2 linked regions of the Hymenobacter swuensis DY53 genome follow. The protein of the gene in region 1 binds, or shares a complex with, the protein of each later gene. Links are inferred from orthologs where the notes say so. Each region holds a gene or a part of one and is shown on either strand. Other genes may lie near its edges. The genes, in order: trxA and trxB.

The links.
Region 2: the proteins of trxA (region 1) and trxB are in contact, whole or in part, in a crystal structure (PDB 1F6M), measured with the Escherichia coli proteins. The link is inferred for Hymenobacter swuensis DY53 from one-to-one orthologs.

What each region holds. Positions count from the first base shown.
Region 1 is NZ_CP007145.1:3,751,210-3,754,319, forward strand. The notes cover bases 267-3,054. They hold trxA (thioredoxin), read left to right. Parts: upstream 267-1,389; coding sequence 1,390-1,719; downstream 1,720-3,054. Other genes in these bases: HSW_RS17320 (TIGR01777 family oxidoreductase), read left to right, coding at 267-740; HSW_RS17325 (hypothetical protein), read left to right, coding at 806-1,174; HSW_RS17335 (hypothetical protein), read left to right, coding at 1,811-2,116; HSW_RS23035 (energy transducer TonB), read right to left, coding at 2,256-3,054. Outside these bases: more of HSW_RS17320, read left to right, coding at 1-266; more of HSW_RS23035, read right to left, coding at 3,055-3,110. UniProt on the Escherichia coli protein: Participates in various redox reactions through the reversible oxidation of its active center dithiol to a disulfide and catalyzes dithiol-disulfide exchange reactions.
Region 2 is NZ_CP007145.1:2,416,524-2,419,624, reverse strand. What follows is about bases 323-3,101. They hold trxB (thioredoxin-disulfide reductase), read right to left. Parts: upstream 2,297-3,101; coding sequence 1,349-2,296; downstream 323-1,348. Other genes in these bases: HSW_RS11665 (sigma-70 family RNA polymerase sigma factor), read right to left, coding at 2,539-3,101; HSW_RS11675 (peptidoglycan DD-metalloendopeptidase family protein), read right to left, coding at 323-1,225. In the rest of the region: more of HSW_RS11675, read right to left, coding at 80-322.

The sequences.
Region 1 (3,110 bases):
CCGTGCTGCTCAACCTAGCCGGCCGCTCCGTCGACTGCCGCTACCACGCCGTCAACCGCTACGCCATCGTGCGCAGCCGCACCGACAGCACCCGGGTGCTGGGCGACGCCATAGCGTCTTGTCGCAACCCACCGGCTCTGTGGCTGAACTCCTCTACGGCTACCATTTATGAGGATACGGCTGGCCGGGCTCCGGCCAATACGGAAGCCGCCGGCCGGATCGGGCGCGGGTTCTCGGAGATGGTGGCCCAGCAGTGGGAAGCCGAGTTCAACCTGGCTGCCCTGCCCCATACCCGCCGCGTGGCCCTGCGCACGGCCATTGTGCTGGGAGCCGATGGGGGCGCGCTGCCCACGCTGGCCCGGCTGGCGCGCCGGGGCCTCAGCACACCCCACGGCCACGGCCGGCAGTGGGTCAGCTGGCTGCACATCGAGGATTTCTGCCGGGCCGTGGAATTTCTGGTGGCGCATCCGGTGCTGGAAGGTTCGCTCAACCTATGCGCTCCGGAGCCGCTGCCCAACGCCGCCCTGATGCAGTTGCTTGATACCTACTACCGCCCGCGCTGGCATCTGCCACAACCGCGCTGGCTGCTCGAAATTGGAGCGTTTCTGCTGCGCACCGAAACCGAGCTGATTCTGAAAAGCCGTAAGGTGGCGCCGCAGCGGCTACTGGAAGCCGGCTTTCACTTTCAGTTTCCCTCCTGCCGAGCGGCTCTCGCCGACTTATTACCTCAGCTATCCTAGCCTGCTTCCTTATCCTATTCCGGTTCCGCGCTCTTTTCTTCTTTTCACCCCCAATTTTCTCTGCCATGAACTTTCACCTCCTGGTGTACGGCGTTTACCTGCCCGTTACGGTACTACTGACAGTGTGGGTTGCCCGCACGCTTTTCAACAACGGTCGCCTGTTTCTCGTCGATATTTTTCACGGGAATGAGCAACTGGCCGACTCCGTGAACAAGCTTTTGCTCATGGGATTTTACCTTATCAACATCGGCTACGCCATGCTCACGCTGCAGAGCGGCGACCCAATTATCAGCTACCAGCAGAGTGTGGAAACGCTCAGCATTAAGATCGGGACGATTATTCTGATTCTGGGTGGCATGCACTTCTTCAATCTGTACGTGTTTTATAAGCTTCGGCACAAGGCGCAGGAATATGCCCGCGCGTATCATTCGTAGTCGATTAGGTTAGCCCTATGCTATATCCGGCTCCGGAGGCCTTGGCTAAGCGCGGCCGGGTCGCCGGGGCCTTGGGCTGGTTGAGCGGCAGAACCCCTACGCTGACCGAGTGAACTTTCCCGGCGGCTGCTTGTTGAATCGCAATCTGCTACCTTGCGGCCCGCTTGACCGTACACTAGCACTGAAAACCCTTTCAACAAAAAAAAACGACTGTTATGGGACATAAAGCCATCGAGATTACCGATGCTAACTTCGACCAGATCATCAACTCCGACAAGCCTGTGCTTGTGGACTTCTGGGCCGAGTGGTGTGGCCCCTGCCGTATGGTAGGCCCGGTAGTGGAAGAACTGGCCGGCGAATACGAAGGCAAAGCCGTTATCGGCAAGGTTGACGTCGACTCGAATCCCCAGACCTCTGCCAAGTTCGGTATCCGCAGCATTCCTACGCTGCTGGTATTTAAGAACGGCCAGGTAGTTGACAAACAAGTTGGTGCCGTTCCGAAGCACGTACTGGCTCAAAAGCTGGACGCTCAGGTAACTGCCTAGTTTTAGAAGCCCAAAAAGCCCCGCTCTTCATAAAGAGCGGGGCTTTTTGGGCTTCTGGGGGTACCGGGGGCCGTTAGCGTACAACGCGGGTTTGGCCATCGTGCTTCTGCCGGTAGAGCACCCGGTCGGCCTGACGTTCTTCATGGCGCACCGTTTGCCGTTCAGCGGGCGTCACTACCCCATCGGCACGGGCCGCCTGGCGAGCCTGGCGGGTATCTGCCTGCTGACCTTGCGCGCGGGCAGCCTCAACCCGGGTCAGCTGGCCCGATCGTACTCCCTGACGGATACGGGCTTGGTCATTGGCGCGGGGTGCTACCTGCGCGGAGGCGGTTGCAACGGCAAAAAGGCAAAGGGCGGCGGCAGCAAAAAAGGAACGTCTCATATGCGTAGCAAGTAGGAGGTGGTATGTGTAGCTAAGATGGCTAGCCAGCACGCAGGTTTAATTCACCTGTCTGATTTCTGACGGTTCATACTACTACCACGCAAAAAAGCCTTGCCTATACACATATAGACAAGGCTTTTCGTTTGCTGCTGTTTTATTCCTCACCATCGGGGGCGGCGGCACGGGCTTCCGAAGGCGGCACCTGCGGAGGTCGCAGCCCGGAGGCCAGTGAGAAGTTGGGCGCGAAATAGATGGGAATGGTGAACGTCATGGCGGTGGGTAGATTATACTCCCGACCCGGCTCGAACGGTGGCAGATTGGCCACTACCCGCCGCGCCTCCAGATCAGCCTCGGGAGCCAGGCCCTGCACTACCCGCACCTGTCCCACACGGCCGTCCTCACCCACCGTATAGCTCACGTACACATTGCCGGTAATACCCTTGCGTCGGATGTTGCGCGGGTAGTTGGTTGTGCGGGCCACGTAGCTCAAGAGCGCCCCTTCGCCGCCCGGGAATCGGGGCATTTCGCGGGTGCGCACCCGGCCCATATACGGTGAGCCATCTTTGTTGAAAAAGGCCAAAGCCAATGGTTTACCCTGGCGGTCGGGCATTTCAATGGCGCTCAATTCCCCGGAATCATAGTAGTAACGCCACTCGCCCACGGCGCGGCCGTTGTTATAGCGGCCTTCGGAGCGTTTCTGGCCATTGCGGTGCACTGAAATCCAGCGCCCTACCCGCTGCCCGTCGGAGTAGTCGCCGCGCAGGTTCACCCGGCCATCTTCGTACCAGCCCAGATACAGGCCATCCGCTTCGTCGTTACGGTAATGCACCTGAGCGGCCTTGCTGCCATCGGGATGGTACCAGGTAAGCAGGCCGTTACGCACCGGCGGATCAATGGAGGATAGCGTGCCTTTCAGCAGCAGCGTACCTGACAGGGCGTACTCCCGCATGGCATAAGTACCCAGCAACTCATTTTTGCGGTCCACGATGCGGTAGTGCGTGGCACTGTC
Region 2 (3,101 bases), 1.3 Mb from region 1 along the record:
ATCGAAGGCTGAGACACCAAAAAGCCCCGCCGGATTACTACCGCAGCGGGGCTTTTCACAAATCAAAAAAGAAGCTTGTTTACTTAATCCGTAGCGTCCGGCCCACGCGCAGCACGGCGGTGCCACCGTTCAGCCGCCGGATCTGGGCCTGCGAAACCCCGTACTTGTCGGCAATTTCCGACAGCGTATCGCCACTGCGGATTTTGTGTGACACAATGCGCCGGGCCTGCGTGGGCTTGGCGGCACTGCTGCTTCGGCTACTGCTGCTGGCCGCCCCCGGCACGCTGCCGCCCCGGTACTTCAACGACTTGCTGTAGTAAGCAAACAGGCCCGAAGTAATCTGGAAGTTGTCTTTGATGAGCCGGTAATCCGGGAAATCGTACATCTGCTCCGGGTCGATGGGGTTGCCCTCGTAGCGCACCTCAAAGTGCAGATGCGAGCCGCTGCTGCGCCCTGTACTGCCGCCCCGGCCAATCAGCTGTCCGGCCTTTACAAACGTACCCGGCGTCACCAATGACTTCTGCATGTGCCCGTAAAGCGTTTCGATGCCGTTATAGTGGCGGATGAGCACATAGTTGCCGTAGCCCGAACCGTCCCATTTTACAATGCGCACAACCCCGTCAAAGGCCGCTTTCACCGAGTCGCCGGTTTCCAGGTCCAGGTCTACGCCGTAGTGCCAGCGGTAGCCGCGGAACCCGAAATCAGAGGTCAGAGGCGTTTTCACCAGCGGCATTTTGGCGTAGCGCTGCCGATCCGGTTCCGTCAGTTTCAGGTTTAGCGTATCCTTGATGCGGCGGCCATCCACCCGGTACGGGTTGATATTGTGCGTATCCCAGATGGCGTAATACCCTGCCACCTGGATCCAGGAGGAGTCAATCTGCACCTGCTCCTTTACCTCCACAATATGCTGCTCCCCCTCGTTGAGCGTGGACGTATCCTCACTCACGATAGAGAGCTTTTTAGCGGGGTTGAAGAAGATGGATTTGGCTGCGTCGGAGCCCTCGTCGGGCAGTTCCTCCGTTTCAATGAGAATGGTCGTATCAGGTCGCACGTAGCGAATAGTGGGCGACTTAATCCGAAAAAAGTCGCTCCGCTTGCCGGCCGAACCGGCTTTTGCCTTCGGCTCCGGTACTTTGCGGCGCTGGGCCAGCAGCTGGCCGGGCAAGCCTACAAACAGCCCGATCAGTAGCAGCGGCAGCAGCCATGTTTTCAAAAAATGCAGCAAGGGCAAAACAGTGAAATGGTGAAATAGTGAAGTGGTGAGTTAGTGATTTAGTGGGTTGAACGCACAGCCACCTTGAATAGTGTTTGGCGTCAAACTCACTGAATCACTAACTCACCATTTCGCCTAATGGTCGCCCAAAGCAGCTAGGTAACGCTCGGCGTCGAGGGCGGCCATGCAGCCGGAGCCGGCGGCCGTTACGGCCTGGCGGTAGGTGTAGTCCTGCACGTCGCCGCAGGCGAATACGCCGTCCACGTTGGTTTTGGCCGTGCCGGGAATGGTTTTCAGGTAGCCCTGCTCATCGTGGTGCAGGTAGGGCTGGAAGATTTTCGAGTTCGGGTCGTGGCCGATGGCTACGAAGAAGCCCTCAATGGCCAGGTCGCGGGTGGTGCCATCCAGCACGTTTTTCACGCGGGCGCCGTCCACGGCGTGCTCGCCCAGGATTTCGTCGGTTACCGTATTCCAGAGCACCTCAATCTTGGGGTTGTCGGTCACGCGCTTCTGCATGATTTTCGAGGCGCGCATCTCGCCTTTCCGCACAATCATGTACACCTTGTTGCACAGGTTGGCCAGATAGGTAGCCTCTTCGGCTGCCGTGTCGCCGGCACCCACAATGGCTACGTCCTTGCCGCGGTAGAAGAACCCGTCGCACACGGCGCAGGCCGATACGCCTGAGCCGTTCAGGCGCTGCTCCGAGGGCAGCCCCAGCCACTTGGCCGAGGCGCCGGTGGCAATGATGATGGTATCGGCCGTCAACTCCAGGTTCTCATCCACCGTCACGCGGTGCGGGTGGCCCGAGAAGTCCACCGAGGTGGCGATGCCGTAGCGGATATCGGTACCGAAGCGGGCGGCCTGCTTCTTGAGGTCCTCCATCATTTCGGGACCCATAATGCCGTCGGGGTAGCCGGGGAAGTTCTCGACGTCGTTGGTAATCGTGAGCTGGCCGCCGGGCTGCAGGCCTTGGTACATCACGGGGTTGAGGTTGGCGCGGGCCGCGTAAATAGCCGCCGTGTAGCCGGCCGGGCCGGAGCCGATAATCAGACACTTGATGTGTTCCGGAGTGGTAGTCGCCATACAGGAGAAAGTAGCGGCAGCTTGCGCCAGCGCCATGAAGGGTTAAGATTGGGATGCAAAAGTACACGCGTCCCGGGTTTTCATCCGGTGCGACTCCGTATTGCCGAAAATTGCGCCAACTCTGCACATCGGCCACTTTGTCCGAAACGCCGGGAAAGCAGGATAATACGGAGGCCGCCGACACGTATTCAACAAAAAACCCCAACCAAAGGCCAGGGTTTTCTGCTGCGGGGTAGAACTACTTACCCCAGGTACGGCTTCAGGGCCTTGCTGCGCGAGGTGTGGCGCAGACGGCGGATGGCCTTCTCTTTGATCTGGCGCACCCGTTCGCGGGTCAGGTTGAACTTCTCCCCGATTTCTTCCAGCGTGAGCGAGTGTTCCCCGTTCAGGCCGAAGTAAAGCGTGATGACGTCGGCTTCGCGCTTGGTGAGCGTGCTCAAGGCGCGCTGCACTTCCTTGCGGAGCGAGTCGTTCATCAGGCCAGTGTCGGGCGATTCTTCGTCCTCGTTTTCGAGCACGTCGAGCAGGCGGTTTTCTTCGCCCTGCACAAACGGCGCATCCACCGATACGTGGCGGCCCGAAATCTTGAGCGTGTCCACCACTTCCGAGGTAGTCAGCTCCAGTACTTCGGCAATTTCCTCGGGCGAGGGCTCGCGCTCAAACTTCTGCTCCAGCTCCGAGAACGACTTGCTGATTTTGTTCAGCGAGCCAACCCGGTTCAGGGGCAGACGCACGATGCGGCTCTGCTCGGCCAAGGCCTGCAGAATCGACTGGCGAATCCACCATACGGCGTAGGAAATGAATT